One region of the Clostridium sp. BJN0001 genome, then DNA from elsewhere that is predicted to be linked to it. Evidence: riboswitches for the same ligand, from Rfam matches in the RefSeq annotation. Region 1 holds a riboswitch; each other region holds the start of a gene.
The links. A riboswitch is a leader RNA that binds a small molecule or an ion and turns the genes downstream of it on or off. The one in region 1 is predicted to bind S-adenosylmethionine.
Positions count from the first base shown of each region.

Region 1 (4,797 bases):
GGATTTCTATTAACTATTCCTTTTGCATTAGGTCCAAATTTTTTATATATCTTCATACACTGATTAGTATTTACGCCATGACTTCCAAAGTATAAGACAATCTCTCTAAGTCCCTGTTTTTCTATATATGAATGATATATTATATCAAACTTTTTTTCACCTATTCCTTCAATTTCTTTAAGTCTTTCTATGCTATTTTCAAGTATATCTAATGTTTTTTCACCAAAAACATTAACTATTTTTTTTGCAGTTATAGGACCTATTCCTCTAATTATACCGGTAGATAAATAATTAATAACTGCTTCTTTAGATGTAGGTAAAATCTCTTCATATTCATTTATATTAAACTGCTTTCCAAACTTTTTATGTATAGTATAATATCCCTTCAAAGAAACATTCTGCCCAGATTTTATAAGAGGCACTATTCCAACAGCACTTATAATTTTATTTCCATTTCTTATTCTGCACACTGTATAACCTGTATCTTCATTCTGATATATAATACTTTCAACTAAACCTTCAAGTACCTCCATGATTATAATTTCCCTTTCTTAGCTTTAATCTTATAAATATTATAGCATAAAACACAATTACTTCTTAAAATACGCAAAAAAGGCCTTCATGAATAGCAATTCATGAAAGCCTTAAAAAAATTATAAATATTTCTTTATTTCATCAACTTTATTAAGTTTTTCCCAAGGAAGATCTAAGTCATTTCTTCCAAAATGACCATAAGCTGCAACCTGTTTATATATAGGTCTTCTTAAATCAAGATCTCTTATTATTGCACCTGGTCTTAAATCAAAGACTTTTTGAACAATTGAAACAATCTCATCTTCTGAAATCTTTGAAGTTCCAAATGTTTCAACTTCAATTGATACTGGTCTAGCAACTCCAATTGCATAAGCAAGTTGAATTTCAAGTTTATCAGCTACTCCTGCTGCTACAAGGTTTTTAGCAACCCATCTTGCTGCATATGCTGCAGATCTATCAACCTTTGTTGGATCTTTTCCTGAGAAAGCTCCACCACCGTGTCTTCCATATCCGCCATATGTATCAACAATTATCTTTCTTCCTGTTAATCCAGAATCTCCTTGAGGTCCTCCTACAACGAATCTGCCTGTTGGGTTTATAAAATACTTTGTATTTTCATCTAAAAGATCAGATGAAACTACTTCGTTTATTACATACTGTTTCATATCTTTTTCTATCTGCTCTAATGATACTTTTTCACTATGCTGAGTAGAAATAACTATTGTATCAACTCTCTTAGGCTTATTATCTTCATATTCAATAGTAACTTGTGTTTTACCATCTGGTCTTAAATAAGGTAAAGTTTCATTTTTTCTAACTTCAGTAAGTCTTCTTGAAAGTTTATGTGCAAGTGAAATAGGAAGTGGCATATAATCATCTGTTTCGTTTGTAGCAAAACCAAACATCATTCCCTGATCTCCAGCACCTATTTTGTCTAGCTCGTCTTTATCTCCGCTTCTTGATTCAAGAGCTCCATCTACTCCCTGAGCTATATCTGATGACTGTTCGTCAATTGATGTAAGAACAGAGCATGTATCACAATCAAAACCATACTTAGCTCTATCATAGCCTATTTCTCTTATTGTTTCTCTAACTACCTTAGGAATATCAACATAACAGTTTGTAGATATTTCTCCCATTACCATTACCATTCCTGTTGTTGTACATGTTTCGCATGCAACTCTTGCCATTTTATCTTCCGAAAGAATAGCATCAAGTATTGCATCAGAAATCTGATCGCACATTTTGTCTGGATGTCCTTCTGTAACTGATTCAGAAGTAAACAACTTTTTCATATATTTCTCCTCCATTTCATACTCTATATCAATTTTTAAGTATTTCAGTAAATAAAAAAACTCTTCTGATAAGAAGAGAATTTTTTTCTAATTTTCTTTCTTATCTTGTAGATTATTAGTATTCTACGGAATTTGCACCTTATATATTACAGGTTGCCGGGTTTCACAGGGCCCTTTCCCTCCACCTCTCTTGATAAGAGCATATATTAATTTTTTCAAATGTAATTCTATCATATGAATTGTTCATCGTCAATAGTTCATATATTCCAATAATAATAAAAAGACTGTCTAAATATTAGACAGTCTAAGTGGTGGAGGAAGATGGATTCGAACCATCGAAACACGAAGTAACAGATTTACAGTCTGCCCCCTTTGGCCACTCGGGAACTCCTCCTTAATAGTTTTGTGGAGCTGGCAATAGGAATCGAACCTACAACCTGCTGATTACAAGTCAGCTGCTCTACCGTTGAGCCATGCCAGCACAAGTATATTTTATTTTAAGTGGTGGGCACAACAGGGTTCGAACCTGTGACCCCCTGCTTGTAAGGCAGATGCTCTCCCAGCTGAGCTATGCGCCCTTAAAATGGTGGAGGAAGATGGATTCGAACCATCGAAACACGAAGTAACAGATTTACAGTCTGCCCCCTTTGGCCACTCGGGAATTCCTCCATAATAGTTTTTGTGGAGCTGGCAATAGGAATCGAACCTACAACCTGCTGATTACAAGTCAGCTGCTCTACCGTTGAGCCATGCCAGCACAAGTATATTTTATTTTAAGTGGTGGGCACAACAGGGTTCGAACCTGTGACCCCCTGCTTGTAAGGCAGATGCTCTCCCAGCTGAGCTATGCGCCCTTAAAATGGTGGAGGAAGATGGATTCGAACCATCGAAACACGAAGTAACAGATTTACAGTCTGCCCCCTTTGGCCACTCGGGAATTCCTCCATATACTGTTCACTTGAAAGTTTTCTAAACTCGCAACCGACAAAGACTAGTATATAGTCAAATCAATTTTTTTTCAACTTAATATTATAGCCATTATTTAAAATTACCTCTACATTTCGCTTATTTTCTCAGTTTTTCTTTGTTTTATTGCTTTATTCACTTTATATATTTATATTATCAAAATTGATATATTTTTTTAAAACTTTTTCTATTTTTTGATAGTCTTTGCTTCCAAGGCGCTTCTTTATTATATTAACATTATCTAAAAATGATTGACTATCGAGCTTACTATTATTATCTTCTATTTTAAATAGTTCATCAGATGATAATTTTGATATTACAGATTTAACTTCAGTCTTATCCTCTGGACACATATTATTAATTATTGAATTTAAATCTATTTGTGTTGTACTTTCATTCTGATTAGTAGCCATTGCTTCAGTAGACTCTTCTTCATCTATTTTATTATTAGCCTCACTATATATGCTATCATTTGAAAATAAAATTAAACTATTTAATATTATAGTAAAAACAAAAATTCCTATCAAACATACTTTTTTCATATTAATCTCCTTTTATGTTTATTATTATCTATATTAATTAATATTTCCATATAATATTTTTTTATACTATTTATATCTTTAATTTCATATATTTTCTAGAGGTGATTTATATTGAATAATGAGTATATGTTATCAAAACAGCTAATGAGATATTTAGATAAAGATACAGCAATAATCTGCATTGGAACTAATAAATGTATAGGAGATTCTCTTGGTCCTATTGTAGGTACACTGCTTACTTTAAATTGTTTTCCTCTTCAAGTGTATGGAAATCTAAATCATCAAATTCACGCATTAAATATAGATAGAGAATTATCTGAAATATATAAAAAATTTAGCAATTCAAAGTTAATTGGAATAGACGCATGTCTTGGATATGAAAAAGATATTGGCACTATAAAAATTCGAAATTGTGCCTTAAATCCAGGAAGAGGTGTTGGTAAAACTCTTCCTAAAATCGGAACATCATCAATTATTGGAATTGTAGATTCAAGTAATAATTCTGATTCATTTTTTAACAAAAACATAAGTAAATCTTTTATAATGAATATGGCAAAATCTATTTCACGAATAATTTTTAATGCATATGATATGTATAACGATTCTTTTCATGATTAATAAATTTTATAAAAAAATTGTGCACTAAATATTTAGTGCACAATACCTAAGTCTTTATATTTATATAATTTATATTCTAAATTTAGTCTTCTATAAGAACAATTTCTTTTGATTCTATATTTAGCTTATCTATATAATCAAGAACCTTTCCTGTTCCCTTTACAACACATTCAACTGGTTCATCTGCTATACGTGTCTCTACGCCTGTCCTATACGATATTAGCTTATCAAGACCATATAACATAGCTCCTCCACCAGTCATAAGTATTCCTTTTTCTGCAATATCTGCTGCAAGTTCAGGTGGTGTTTTTTCAAGAACTATTTTTACAGCTTCTGCAATACTCTCAACTGTTTCTTCTAGTGACTGTCTTACCTGTTCAGTAGTTATTTCAACTTCTCCAGGAAGTCCAGTAATTAAATTACGACCTTTAATTGTATAAGTAAGATTTCTTGAATCTTTAAAAGCAGAACCAATAGATATTTTTAAATCTTCTGCGGTTTTTTCACCAATCATAAGATTAAAATTAGATCTTATATATTTAATGATTGATTCATCAAACTTATCTCCAGCAACTTTAATTGATTTTCTTTCTACAACTCCGCCTAACGAAATTACCGCAACGTCACATGTTCCGCCACCAATATCTACAACCATAGTTCCATCTGGTTTAGTAATCTCAAGACCGGCTCCTATTGCTGCTGCAAGTGGCTCTTCTATAAGATGTACTTCTTTTGCTCCTGAGTTCATACCGGCATCAATAATAGCTCTTTTTTCAACTTCAGTAGCTTGAGATGGCACACATATAACAATTCTAGGTGCTCTTATTCTCCTTTTTCCAGAT
Region 1 is NZ_CP094971.1:2,075,333-2,080,129, forward strand. It holds gene MTX53_RS10100 (ATP-dependent RecD-like DNA helicase) at 1-533, opposite strand, end outside; gene metK (methionine adenosyltransferase) at 654-1,829, opposite strand; SAM riboswitch class I at 1,927-2,029, opposite strand; tRNA gene MTX53_RS10110 (tRNA-Tyr) at 2,139-2,223, opposite strand; tRNA gene MTX53_RS10115 (tRNA-Thr) at 2,236-2,310, opposite strand; tRNA gene MTX53_RS10120 (tRNA-Val) at 2,332-2,407, opposite strand; tRNA gene MTX53_RS10125 (tRNA-Tyr) at 2,414-2,498, opposite strand; tRNA gene MTX53_RS10130 (tRNA-Thr) at 2,512-2,586, opposite strand; tRNA gene MTX53_RS10135 (tRNA-Val) at 2,608-2,683, opposite strand; tRNA gene MTX53_RS10140 (tRNA-Tyr) at 2,690-2,774, opposite strand; gene MTX53_RS10145 (hypothetical protein) at 2,936-3,337, opposite strand; gene yyaC (spore protease YyaC) at 3,449-3,955, shown strand; gene mreB (rod shape-determining protein MreB) at 4,038-4,797, opposite strand, start outside.

Region 2 (4,797 bases), 510 kb from region 1:
TTATTCATTAAAGTACCCCCTAAAATATTTACTGTATATACAGTAGTATACTATAAGGTAGTCCTTCTGTAAAGCTATTTTAGTCTAAAACTTTTTTTGCAATTTCTACGGATTCCTTCGCATCCTTTGCATAAAAGTCTGCACCTATCTTTTTAGCATAATCCCTTGTAAGGACTGCTCCTCCTACAAATATTTTTCCATCATAACCGCTTTCTCTTAAAGCTTTTATAGTACTTTCCATGCTCTTTATTGTTGTTGTCATAAGAGCACTTAATCCTACAAGCTTTACATTATTTTTAATTGCTTCTGATACTACTTTTTCTATAGGTACATCTTTACCAAGATCTATCATTTCATATCCATAGTTTTCTAAAATTACTTTTACTATATTTTTTCCTATATCGTGAATATCACCTTTAACTGTTGCTATTACTATCTTGCCCTTTGATATATTATTTACTGATTTTTTTGACATACTTGTTTTTAATACTACAAATGCATTTTTTACAGTCTCGGCTGCAAGAATAAGCTGTGGAAGAAATAGTATTCCTTTTTCATATTTCTCTCCAACAACATCGAGTGCAGGAATAAGATATTCATTTACTATATCAAGTTCACTTTTTGTTTTTAAAAGTTCTTTTGTAACGTTTGTTGCTTCCTCTTTAAGACCTCTTATTACTATATATTTTAAATCCTTATCTCCACTTTTCTCTTCTATAGCATCTGATAATTCAGTTTCTTTATATTTTTCAATATATGTTGATGCTCCAATATCATAATTGTAAAGTACATTATATGCATCTATAACCTTCATCATTCCTTTTTCATTAGGATTCATAATTGGAAGATCAAGACCATTTGCAAGAGCTAATGCAAGAAAATTTTCATTAATAATTTTTCTATTTGGAAGACCAAAAGAAATATTCGATACTCCAAGAAGTGTCTTAACTTTTAATTTTTCTTTTACCATTCTAACTGCTTTTAAAGTTTCCTTAACTTCTTTCTGCTGTGCTGATACTGTTAAAACTAAGCAATCAATAAATACATCTTTTCTATTTATTCCATATTCCTCAGCTTTTTTTACTATTTTTTTAGCTATTTCAAATCTTTCTTCAGCTTTTTTAGGTATTCCTCTTTGGTCTAATGTAAGACCTATTACAGATGCTCCATATTTTTTTACTATAGGAAGTATACTATCTAAAACCTCATCTTCCCCATTTACTGAATTTAATATAGGCTTTCCATTATAATATCTAAGACCTGTCTCAATTGCAGCTCTATCAGATGAATCTATTTGAAGTGGTATATTAAGTATACCCTGAATTTCTTTTACAACTTTTCTCATAAGATATGGCTCATCTATTTCAGGAAGTCCTACATTTACATCTAATATATGAGCACCAGCATCATACTGGTCTATTGCCTTTTTTAAAATATAATCCATATCTTCATTTATAAGAGCTTTTTGAAACATCTTTTTTCCAGTTGGATTTATTCTTTCTCCAACTATTCTTACTCCATCTATCTTGACTACATTTGAAGGTGTACATACTGCAAAATACTTATTATCTTTTAAAGGTAGAATTTCTTTTCCTTTAACTTTTTCTTTAATTTTTCTTATATACTGAGGGTTAGTTCCACAGCATCCTCCAACTATTTTTACTCCGTAAGATACAAATTCAGAAATTGCATCAGAGAATTCTTCTTCATCTATATCATATACTGCTTCATTATCTTCATCTATCTTAGGAAGTCCTGCGTTAGGCTGAACCATAACAGGTATGCTCGAATTATCAAGTATTGTTTTTATAACAGGTTTCATTTCATTTGGTCCTAATGAGCAATTAATTCCAAGTGCATCTACTTGAAGTCCTTCAAGAACAAGAACCATAGCTTCAGGTGTACATCCTGTAAATGTACGCATATTTTCTTCAAATGTCATTGTTGCAAAAACTGGAAGATTGCTATTTTCTTTTGCTGCTAAAACTGCTGCTTTAAGTTCATAAAGATCTGTCATTGTTTCAAATAAAATCACATCAGCTCCAGCATTTTTTCCAGCTATTATCTGTCTTTTAAAAATATCATATGCCCTATCAAAACTTAAAGTTCCCATAGGCTCTATAAGCTCTCCTATAGGTCCTATATCAAGTGCAACATAAACATCTTTATTTTTAGCTGCATCCTTTGCAATTTCTACAGCACTTTTTATTATCTCTTCAACATTTAAATTACCGAGTTTTAATTTTAATTCATTTGCCCCAAATGTATTAGTTGTAATTACCTGTGCTCCACTTTCTATGTATTCTCTATGAATGCTTTTTATAATTTCTGGATGTTCTAAATTTAATCTTTCGGGATTATCTCCAAGTTTTAATCCTCTTTTCTGAAGCATTGTTCCCATTGCTCCATCAAAAATTAGTATATTATTTTTTATGTAATCTATAAGCTGCATTTATTTTCCCCCTCTTTTCTAAAAGTGCATGTTTTATAGTTTTTGCAATTTTTGCATTTATTATCACTTATTAATTGTTTTTTATTAGTAAAGCCTATTATCGCTGTAACTGATTTTCTAGGTATAAGAATATTTTTTTCAGATACTGTAAGTCCTATTCTCTTTTGTGCATTTAAAACGGCAAGAAACATCCCCTGAACATCAAGAGTAAGATCTCCATACCCAGGACTATATCTAAATGTTATATCCAAATTTTCTTTTAGAGCTTCATTTTTTATCCTTTCTTCTAATATGTCACATATTTTTTCAACAGCTGTAGTTGCGCATGAATCTAATATAAGAGCACGTGTAAGTTCAGTTTTTTCATAAAGCTTAATTTTATTTTCTATTTCATAACCAATAGTTACTGCCATAAAAGCTGCTTTTTTTGAATTTTTAAGAAGTTTTTTTATATCATTTCCTTCTAATATTAGATTAGTATCTTTAACACGTATGTTATTATCTAAAAATTCTAAGTTTCCATATTGAATAACATACCTCGGTTTTACTAAATTCAATGTTTCCTTTATACATTCATCTATAAGTTTTTCTATATAACTAGTCATACTCTGATTTTTATATCCAAGATATCTTAAAACTTCTTTTTTATCTATTTCAGTTAGTCTTATGTCATTTTCCATAATCATCTGCCCCTTTTGTGTTTAAAACTTTCTTATATCAATATAAATAATTCTCAAAAATTTTATACAAAAAAAGTTTAAAGGTATTTTCCTTTAAACTTCTTTAAAATACCTATCTACCAGTAACACTGCAGGATTTAGCACCTTATACTTTATTAAATATCGGTTGCTGGGTTTCACAGGGCCAGTCCCTCCGCCTCTCTTGATAAGTTTCAATATTTTATTATATAGTATCATAGATTAAAATATAAATCCACCATTACATATTATGCTTTTATATATAAAAGAAGAATTGAAATAAGACTAAATAATATACTTATTGACATAATATAAAATACAATCTGATTTATAGTAAAACCTTTTTCCTGAAGTCTAAAGTGAATCTGACTTCTATCTGCTTTATATACAGGTTTACCTTCAGAAAAACGCTTAAGAATTACAAATATATTATCAAAAATAGGTACTGCAAGTGCAAATAATGGAATAAAAAGGCTCATAACTGTAGCCTGTTTAAATGCACCATCAAGTGCAGTAATACTTAATAAAAATCCTAAAAAATTAGCACCAGAATCCCCCATAAATACCTTTGCAGGATATTTATTATATAAAAGAAATCCTAATATAGATCCACTAAGTATCATAGAAACTATAGCCGAATTGTCAGCCTGATTTAAAATAAGTGCTGCAATAAAAAATGTAATTGCTGAAACAAGAGATAGTCCCCCTGCAAGTCCATCCATTCCATCGGACCAATTAATTACCGTAGTAACTCCAAAAATCCATGTTATAGTAAGAAAAAATTGAAGCATTATATTAAGAGAAATATATTCTCCATTAAACGGGTTTGTAAAACCTACAAAAGCAATTCCTGATTTAAAAATTATGATTGCTGCAAAGAGTTGAACTACAAGTCTCGGAAAAATTTTAAATTCTTTTCCTCTTGTCTTATAATAATCATCAATAAGTCCTATAAGAAGTATCAAAGTTGAAGAAATAAATATAGTAAATCTCATTTTTATATTTTCATCAACAATAATAAAGTAGGGAATGAAAAATCCTATGTATAATGCAATTCCTCCACATAAAGGCTTTGGATTTTTATGTTTTTTTCTTTTATTTGGTTTATCTGTGAAGCCTACCTTTTTAAAAATCTTTATAAGCAGCGGCATTACTACTGCTGAAATGATAAATGCAATAACTGCACCTACAATATAGTTCATTCGTTTCTAGCTCCTTAGTTATTATTATCTTAAAATAAATCTTTTTTATTATACTATTATTCACAATTTATATCAATAATAATTAAATAATTAAAAAAGCTGCCGCAAAACGGCAGCTTCTATTCTATGCTCTTTCTTGAATCATAGACTTAACTTTCATAAGTCTAGTTGTTGCACCTCTCTCATTTTCTTCAAGCTTCATTTTTATATCTCTAATTGTTTCTTGAAGTCTTGGAATAGTCATGTATTCTAGTGCATTAACTCTTCTTCTTGTCTTTTCAATTTCATCAGCCATTAATTGACCTGATTTTTCAACTTCTGCTAGTTCAAGAAGTTTTGGAAGAATTCCATAAAGCTTAGCTATAGCATCATCAAGTTCAGATGATGTATTTGCAAATCCATAAGGATAGATGCTTCCTTCATCTCCTTCAAGCTGTCTCTTAAA
Region 2 is NZ_CP094971.1:1,569,475-1,574,271, forward strand. It holds gene MTX53_RS07575 (ECF transporter S component) at 1-8, opposite strand, end outside; gene MTX53_RS07580 (homocysteine S-methyltransferase family protein) at 80-2,452, opposite strand; gene MTX53_RS07585 (vitamin B12 dependent-methionine synthase activation domain-containing protein) at 2,440-3,132, opposite strand; SAM riboswitch class I at 3,242-3,344, opposite strand; gene MTX53_RS07590 (MraY family glycosyltransferase) at 3,399-4,352, opposite strand; gene MTX53_RS07595 (V-type ATP synthase subunit D) at 4,477-4,797, opposite strand, start outside.
Region 2: it holds a riboswitch for S-adenosylmethionine, as region 1 does, so the genes downstream of both, MTX53_RS07585 (vitamin B12 dependent-methionine synthase activation domain-containing protein) here and metK (methionine adenosyltransferase) in region 1, are expected to answer to the same signal.

Region 3 (4,797 bases), 910 kb from region 1:
ACGTCTTGTATCAAAACTTTCTTTTCTTCTAAAATCAGATGGTTTTAAATTCTTTATTTTTTCTCTGACTTCTTTTAAGAAGCATAACTTATTTTCTCTCTTTCTCTTTAAAATAAGACCATTTGCAACAAATTCACTGCTGTTTTCATAATCTTTATTGTCTTCTAAAATTTTAATTTCTTTAAGTTCATCAAGTTTTTCCTCAGCAAAAGCCATGCTCTCTTTGTACTCATCTGCAAGTTTTGTCTCATTTTTTACTGTATATGGTACATGTAAAAGTGAGCAGCTTGTACCTAAAATAATTCTGTCTCTATCTATATTTTTTTCAATTTCTTTTAATACTTCAATAGATTTTTTATAATCATTAACCCATATATTTTTTCCATTAATTATTCCAGCAATAAGCTTTTTATTCTTTGGAAAACCATACTTTCTGATTAAGTTTAAAGTTTCTTTTCCTTCAACAAAATCAAGAGCTATTATATCAAATTGTAATTCAGAAATGTTTTTATATATGTCCCTTATATCTCCAAAATAAGTTTGAAGTATAGACTCAAATTTATATTTCTTTTTAAATATCTTAGAGTATACAGATTTAAAAAGTTTAAATTCATCATCTGTAATATCTTTTACAAGTTCAGGTTCTTCTATCTGAACGTATGATGCACCTTTTTCATCTAACTTATCAAATATGTTAGAATATACATCTGCAAGACTATCTAAAAGATCTTCAAAACTTCTTTTTGTATTAATCTTAGATAATTTTAAAAACGTAAATGGTCCAATTATCACAGGTTTTGCATTTATGTCTAATTTTTTTGCCTCATCATAAAGGTCAAATATTTTTGTATCATTAAGCTTAAACTCTGTATAATCATCTATCTCTGGTACAATATAGTGATAATTTGTATTAAACCATTTTTTCATAGCAAGTGCTGTTACATCATTTCCATCTTTCTGATATCCTCTTGCCATAGCAAAATATGTATCAAGATTATCAAGATTTAAATCTTTGTATCTTTTCGGTATGACATTAAGCATATAAGCTGTATCAAGAATATTATCATAATAAGAAAAATCATTGACAGGTATTATATCTATACCTTTGTTTTTCTGTATCATAAAATACTCTTTCCTTAAATTTTGTGATGTTTTTAAAAATTCTTCCTTTGTTATCTGCTCCTTAAAATACTTTTCAGTAGCAAATTTTAGTTCCCTTTTTCTGCCTATCCTTGGATAGCCTGAAATAGTTGTTTTTAACATATTTTTTCCTCCTTATCCCTCATCCCCAAGGGCTTAAATTAAATATAAGGCAGGTCTCCTGACTTATTATCAGCCTACTCTTTCTCCTTCCCGCTTTTATAGTAAGCAGTGGATATAGAAATTTCGTCCAAAATACAGTAGTGGGTGCTGCTCAGGATTCTAACCTGATTCCCTATTATCTTTTATTTCTAAAAGCACCTTATATCCGCTTTATTAAAATTTAAAGCTTTTTATATATTAAAAATGCACCAGAAAATAAATTCCGGTGCATTATTAACAACACATTCTAAGAAAATACTTCTTATCTCTGAGTAAAACACTCCAGGAATTAGCACCATATAATAATAATCTATTATTGGTTGCTGGGCTTCAACGGGCCAGTCCCTCCACCTCTCTTGATAAGTTTTTAATTTTCTATATTATATACTTACATTAACTTAATTGTCAATATAATATTTTTTACCTAATAAATATCTTTGTGCTGTCATCAACCTTCTGCTCAGTCTTTGGAAGAATTATTTGAAGTTCTCCATTTTGGAATTTTGCACAAATTTTTTCTTTGTCTACATTGTCAAAATAGAATTGTCTGCTAAATTCTCCATAGCTTCTTTCTTTTCTTATATAATTGTCCTTTGATTCATCATGGACTTCTTCTCTTTTTGCTCTTATTACTAAATTATTATCCTTGTAATCTAGTGCTATATCCTCTTTTTTTACTCCAGGAAGTTCTGCTGAAACTAGATATTCTTTATCAGTTTCTCTTACATCTGCATTAAATTTTTTCATTCCTTCATCTGAAATATTCATTGGTGAGAAAAAGTCATCATTAAAAAAGTCAGTAAAGAAATCATTAAATGCAACGCCTTTCTCTTCATTTTTGTTAGTTCTAAATGGTATTAATCCAAACATACTAAAACCTCCTTAAAATATATAAATATAATTTTTACTTTTTGTTTAGGATCTTTATCTATTTCCTTTGTACAAGTACATTATACTTTTAAGGTCAAAGAAAGTCAAAGTAAAATAAATATGGATTTTTATTGTTTTTTTCTATTTATAGTGATTATGTGAGTTTAGCTTGTGTTTTCTAGCTAATTCTAAGTATTTTGAAGAATATCTATACAGTCTATAAAAATTAATATTTAAATAAAAAAACTGCCAAGGCGACTATGTTATATCCCCTATGCTAAAAAGTTATCCACACATTTAACTGCAATATAATTTTCTAAAGAAAAAATATAATCTATTCTTTTCCTTACAGAATATCAAACAGTTCCACCATAACCGGAAGCTTTAACTAATTCATCATCGTCTGAAAATTCAACATCCATCTTTTCTAAATAATCAGTAGCTATAATTGTATGAAATGCTCCATTGTCAATAATAACATTCTCTACTAAAACAGATTTATCTCCATGTTTTAGAATTATTGAAGTGTACAATAGTCCATCTTTAAATTGCAAATTATTCATTTTATACACTTCTTCTAATCCCAACATGCTTTACTAACTGTATTATTAATTCTTCATTTTTAGTATTGTATACTAATTGACCTTTTTTACAATTTATAAACTCTTTTCTTGCATCTTTTCCATCAGAAAGAGCTTTAATAACTGCAACATCATCCACATATTCTTTATTATCTTTTATGTGAGATTCTAAGATTTCAAATTTTACAAATTGATTAGGATACAATTCTCTTACTTCTTTCCATTTCATACAGAATCACTCCTTATCTTTAATTTTATATCATAATTATATTACTACTTAAATCTACTTATAAAGAGATTTCTTAAAATGTTAAAAAAAGAGAATCCAAATGAATTCTCTTTTTTATATCATGCTAAAGCAAGCATTAATATTCAATTTAAAATGTTCAAACTTTTACTTAGTATACTTATTATGTATTAAATCAGCAAGTTTATGAGCCATTTTATCAATTTCTTTTTGATTTTCTCCTTCAAGCATTACTCTTACTAGAGGTTCTGTTCCTGATGGTCTTATAAGAACTCTTCCTACTCCATTAAGAGAATCTTCTATCTTTTTAATTTCAGCTTGAATTTCATCATCATTTAAATAATCTTCCTTTTTATCGTTTGGTACAACAGCATTAGCAAGTACCTGTGGAAGATCTTTCATAATAGAGCATAATTCTGATAATGATTTTCCCTTCTTCTTAACAATTGTAGCAATCTGAAGTGCTGTAACAAGCCCATCTCCAGTAGTATTGTAATCTAAGAAGATAATGTGTCCAGACTGTTCTCCACCAAGAGTATATCCCTCTCTTATCATCTTTTCAAGAACATATCTATCTCCTACAGTAGTCTTTACAAGATTCATTTTAAGTTTCTTGCAAGCTATATCAAGACCTAAATTACTCATTACTGTTCCAACAATTGTATTGTGGCTTAACTTTCCAAGCTCTTTTAAATAGCTTCCACATAACATAAGAGTGAAATCTCCACTTATAAGATTTCCTTTTTCATCAACAGCTAGACATCTATCTGCATCTCCATCAAAAGCAAATCCTACATCGCATCCCTCTTTAACTACATAATCCATAAGTTCTTCAGGATGAGTTGAACCACATTTTTCATTAATATTAGTTCCATCAGGATTATCATTTATTACAAATACATCTGCTCCTAAATCTCTAAAGGCTTTTACAGAAGACTTGTAGGCTGATCCATTTGCACAGTCAAGTGCAACTTTTAATCCTTTTAATGAATATGGAGCTGTCTTTTTTGCAAACTCTATATAATCATCAAGAGCTCCAACTTCAAATTTCTTTCTTCCTATTTCTGTTCCTTCTGGACTTGGAACATTTTTAAATCCGCTTTCAATTATCTCTTGAATTTTGTCTTCAAGCTCATCAGATAATTTGTATCCTTTATCATTAAAAAATTTAATTCCATTATATTCAACAGGATTATGTGATGCTGAAATCATAACTCCGGCATCAGCTCCATACTTTCTTGTTAAATATGCAACTGCAGGAGTTGGTACTACTCCAAGAACTATTGCTTCTGCTCCAACAGATAAAATTCCTGCTGTAAGTGCAGATTCAAGCATGTCTCCTGAAATTCTTGTATCTTTAGCAACAAGTATCTTTGGCTTATGAGCACCTTCAGTTAATACAAAAGCTCCTGCCTTTCCTAAATCATAGGCAATCTGTGCTGTTAATTCTTTATTAGCGACACCTCTTACTCCGTCTGTTCCAAACATTCTACCCATATATATATTTACCTCGCTTAAAATATTCTATATTCATCGTAACTAGTATAATATTTTTTATTATATTTTACAACGATATAAATTATTTACTCTTTTTCTCTTGTAATTTCAGCCTATTAAGGACAAGACTATATCCATCGCTGCCATAATTTAAACATCTGTTAATTCTGCTTATTGTTGCTGTACTTGCTCCAGTAAGTTTTACTATTTCGGTATAAGTCTTTTTTTCATCTAGCAATTTTGCAACATGAAATCTCTGTGCTAAAGCCTGTATTTCATTAATTGTAGCTACATCTTCAA
Region 3 is NZ_CP094971.1:300,907-305,703, reverse strand. It holds gene metE (5-methyltetrahydropteroyltriglutamate--homocysteine S-methyltransferase) at 1-1,263, opposite strand, end outside; cobalamin riboswitch at 1,294-1,480, opposite strand; SAM riboswitch class I at 1,562-1,668, opposite strand; gene MTX53_RS01550 (Hsp20/alpha crystallin family protein) at 1,723-2,172, opposite strand; gene MTX53_RS01545 (hypothetical protein) at 2,529-2,735, opposite strand; gene MTX53_RS01540 (hypothetical protein) at 2,737-2,982, opposite strand; gene glmM (phosphoglucosamine mutase) at 3,148-4,497, opposite strand; gene MTX53_RS01530 (YerC/YecD family TrpR-related protein) at 4,580-4,797, opposite strand, start outside.
Region 3: it holds a riboswitch for S-adenosylmethionine, as region 1 does, so the genes downstream of both, metE (5-methyltetrahydropteroyltriglutamate--homocysteine S-methyltransferase) here and metK (methionine adenosyltransferase) in region 1, are expected to answer to the same signal.

Region 4 (4,797 bases), 1.3 Mb from region 1:
AAGGGAGATAGAGGAATAGACATACTTACAATAATAAAAAAGAATGATCTTCCTCTTGAATTTCCTAAAAAAGTTTTAGATTATGCAGAAGGTGTTGAATCTGAAATAAGCAAGGACGAATATAAAAATAGAAGAGATTTAAGAAACTTAAAGATGGTCACAATAGATGGAGAAGATGCTAAAGATTTAGATGATGCTGTATCTATTGAAAGACTTGATAATGGAAATTTCAAATTAGGAGTTCATATTGCTGATGTTTCACATTATGTAAGAGAAAATAATCCTTTAGATAAAGAAGCATTAAAAAGAGCAACATCAGTTTATCTTATAGACAGAGTTATTCCAATGCTTCCAAAGAGATTATCAAATGGAATATGTTCATTAAATCCTCAGGTTGATAGACTAGCACTTTCTTGTATCATGGAAATAGATAGAGAAGGAAAAGTTGTTGATCATGATATTACTGAATCAGTAATAAAGACAAATGAGAGAATGACATATACTGCTGTAAATAAAATTTTAAAAGATAATGATAAAGAGCTTATAGAAAAGTATGATTATCTTTATGATGATTTTAAAGCTATGGAAGAGCTTTGCAGAATATTAAAAGCAAAGAGAGAAAAAAGAGGATCAATAGATTTTGAAATTGAAGAATCAAAGATAACTTTAGATGATAATGGAAAGCCTATAGATATAAGACCTTATGAAAGAGAAATAGGAAATAGAATGATAGAGGAATTTATGCTTGTAGCTAATGAAACAGTAGCTGAGCATATGTACTGGACTGAACTACCATTTGTTTATAGAATTCATGAAGATCCAGATGAAGAGAAACTTCAAAAATTCAAAGAATTTATATATAATCTTGGATATACAGTTCATTGGAAAGAAGATATTCATCCAAAGACATTCCAAGAAGTTTTAGAAAAGGTAAAGGGAAAGAGTGAAGAGACTGTTGTAAATACACTTCTTCTTCGTTCAATGATGCAGGCTAAATATTCACCAACATGTTCAGGGCATTTTGGTCTTGCAGCTAAATATTACTGCCATTTTACATCTCCAATAAGAAGATATCCTGATCTTCAGATACATAGGATAATAAAAGAATATCTTCATGGTAGTCTTGAAGAAAAAAGGATTAATAAGCTAAAAAATATAGTAGGTTATGCTGCAAAGCAGTCATCAGAAAGAGAAAGATTAGCACAGGATGCTGAAAGAGAAGTTGATGATTTAAAGAAGACAGAATTTATGAAAGACAGAATAGGACAGGAATTTGACGGAATAATTTCATCAATAACATCATTTGGAATATTTGTTGAACTTCCAAATACTGTAGAAGGACTTATTCATGTTACTGATCTTGATGATGATTATTATATATTCGATGAAGCACATCTATGTCTTACAGGAGAAAGATATAAAAAAGTATATAGGCTTGGACAAAAAATTAAAATTGTATGTGTAAATGTAGATATTCCAAATAGAGAAATTTTCTTTAATATAGCAGGTAAAGAAGAGGAAAAAGAAGAAAAAACAGAAGAAAACTAAAATATGATTACTTACTATCCTATATTATCATGTGGTATAATATAGGATAGTATTATTTAGTGAAAAAACAGGCAGGTGAAAAAAATGGCAAGAAAAAAATTTGCAAATTCATTAGCAGAAAATAGAAAAGCACATCATGAGTATTTTATAGAGGAATCAATAGAAGCTGGAATAGAACTTGTTGGAACAGAAGTAAAATCTGTAAGAACAGGAAGAGTAAATTTAAAAGATTGTTATGCAGATGTTTATAATGGAGAAATCTTTATAAAAAATATGCACATAAGTCCTTATGAGCATGGAAATATATTTAATGTTGATCCTCTAAGGGAGAGAAAACTTTTGCTTCATAAAGAAGAAATAAGAAAACTTGAATCATGTACTTCACAGGATGGATATACGCTTGTTCCATTATCTTTATATCTTAAAAATGGAAGAGTAAAAGTATCACTTGGTATATGTAAGGGTAAGAAAAATTATGATAAGAGAGATACTTTAATTGCAAAAGCTCAGAAAAGAGATATTGATAGAGCTATGAAGGAAAGAAATAGATAAAGGTTATCAGCATAAACAGGAAATGGAGGAAATTTATCAAAACGAAATTAAGATTATAATGTTTTGATAAAAAAATACTATGTATTATTTAAATTCTATAATTGCTGTCATGCCTATATTTTTACTTATTATTTTTGGAATGTATTTATGTAAAATAGGAATTTTTAAAGAAGAACATGGAGCACTTTTATCAAAAATAATAAATTACTGCTCACTTCCTCTTATGATGTTTGCAGCAATGGTTGATAAATTTACTAAGGAAAAACTCATAAGTGGAGGGATTGATTTTTTAATACCTTTTCTTTCAATAATGATAAGCATACTTATTTCAATAGTTATATGCAGGGTATTTAATGTAAACAAAAAGCGAAGAGGCATTTTTAAAGCAATGTTCTTTGGTTCTAATACGGTTCTTGTTGGAATACCAATTACTCTTGCGTTATTTGGAGAAGAAGCACTTCCTTATGCACTTATGTATTATGTTGGAAATACAACTTTATTTTGGACGATAGGTGTATATTTTATAGGAAAAGATGGTGACAAAAAACAGACACAAAGCCCGTTAAAGAAAATATTTTCACCACCTCTTTTAGGGTATTTGACAGGTCTTTTGTTTGTTATTTTAGGAATAAAGGTTCCAGAGTTCATACTTGTAACAGCAAGATATGCAGGTAATCTTACAACACCACTTTCAATGTTTTTCTTAGGAATATCTCTTTATTACTGTGATAAAAAAGAAATTTCAATAGATAAAGATAATCTTCTTGTATATATAGGCAGATTTATAGTTTCTCCACTTACAGTAATATTAGTTTGCATGTTTATTCCTGCACCTAGACTTATGAAAAATGTATTTATAATTCAGAGTGCTATGGCGACAATGGTTCAAAGTGCAGTAGTTGCAAAAGAAACAGGTGCAGATTATAAATTCGCATCAATAAGTGTTACATTATCTACGGTAATAAGCCTTGTAGTGCTTCCCGTATATTATGTTCTTTTAAATTAAAAATAATATAATTATATTGACAATATAATTATATGAATATATAATATGAAACATAAGTTAATACTTATTATCTTATCAAGAGTGGTGGAGGGACTGGCCCTATGAAACCCGGCAACCGGATATATGTCTACGGTGCTAAATCCTGCAGCATAAACAGCTGATAGATGAGAGTAGATTTGGTTTTTGACGCCTGGATTTATTCTCAGGCGTTTATTTTTTGCTTAAATTTCTACAAGGGAGGTATACATATTGATAGAAATAAGAAATATAGTAAAAAAATTTGGTACAACTGAAGTTTTAAAGGATATTTCTCTTTCTATAAATGAAGGAGAAATATATGGAATAATAGGTCATTCAGGAGCTGGAAAGTCGACAGTTTTAAGATGTATAAATGGTCTTGAGACTTATGATGAAGGCAGCGTAAAAGTAATGGGTAAGGAAGTATCGTCCTTAAAGGATAAAGAACTTCGAGAATTTAGAAAAGATCTTGGAATGATTTTTCAAAATTTTAATCTTCTTAAAAGGAAAACAGTATTTCAGAATATATCACTTCCTCTTGAAGTATGGGGAGTTAATAAGAATGAAATAAATAAGAGAGTTCTTAAGCTTTTAGATCTTGTTGGTCTTAAAGAAAAAAAGGATAGCAAACCTTCTGCATTAAGCGGTGGTCAAAAGCAGAGAGTTGCAATTGCAAGAGCACTTACTCTAAATCCTAAAATTCTTTTATGTGATGAAGCGACATCAGCACTTGACCCTAGTACAACAAAAGATATACTTGCTCTTTTATCTAAGATAAACAAGGAGATGGGAATTACTATAGTTATAGTAACTCATCAGATGGAAGTTATAAAAGAAGCTTGTGAAAAAGTAGCTTTAATTGATGATGGAAGAATAAAGGCAGAGGGCACCGTTGAAGATGTATTTTTAAAACCAGATAAATCACTTAAGAAATTCCTTGGTGAGGATGAAAATATGCTTCCTGAAAAAGGTATAAACATAAAAATATATTTCCCAAGCAATTCTTCAGAAAATGCACTTATAACAAAAATGGCAAGAGATCTTAATATTGATTTCTCAATAGTATGGGGAAAACTTGAGAAATTTAGAGAAGCAGTTCTTGGAGGTCTTGTAATAAATATTGAAGAAAAAGATAAACAGATTGTTCTTGATTATCTTAAAGATAAAGATATATTATTGGAGGTGTTATCATAATGAGTAGTATATTAATTAAAGCAGTTAATGAAACACTTATAATGGTTTTTGCATCAACTTTATTTGCATTAATACTCGGATTTATCCCGGCAATTATTCTTACAGTTACAGCAGATGATGGATTAAGACCAAACAAGAAAATATATTCGATTTTAGATTTTATAGTTAATATATTAAGAAGTTTTCCATTTTTAATTTTAATGGTTGTACTTATTCCATTTACAAGAATTATTGTTGGAAAATCAATTGGTACTGCAGCGGCAGTAGTTCCACTTACTATAGCTTCAGCACCATTTGTATCAAGAATAATAGAATCAGCATTAAGAGAAGTTGATAAAGGAGTTATTGAAGCTGCAAAGTCATTTGGAGCAACAGATATGCAGATTATATTTAAGGTTATGCTTAAAGAAGCTATACCATCTATAATGTCAGGACTTACTCTTACAATAATAAGTATAGTAGGATATTCAGCAATGGCA
Region 4 is NZ_CP094971.1:803,866-808,662, forward strand. It holds gene rnr (ribonuclease R) at 1-1,548, shown strand, start outside; gene smpB (SsrA-binding protein SmpB) at 1,633-2,100, shown strand; gene MTX53_RS03815 (AEC family transporter) at 2,180-3,106, shown strand; SAM riboswitch class I at 3,176-3,277, shown strand; gene MTX53_RS03820 (methionine ABC transporter ATP-binding protein) at 3,356-4,318, shown strand; gene MTX53_RS03825 (methionine ABC transporter permease) at 4,318-4,797, shown strand, end outside.
Region 4: it holds a riboswitch for S-adenosylmethionine, as region 1 does, so the genes downstream of both, MTX53_RS03820 (methionine ABC transporter ATP-binding protein) here and metK (methionine adenosyltransferase) in region 1, are expected to answer to the same signal.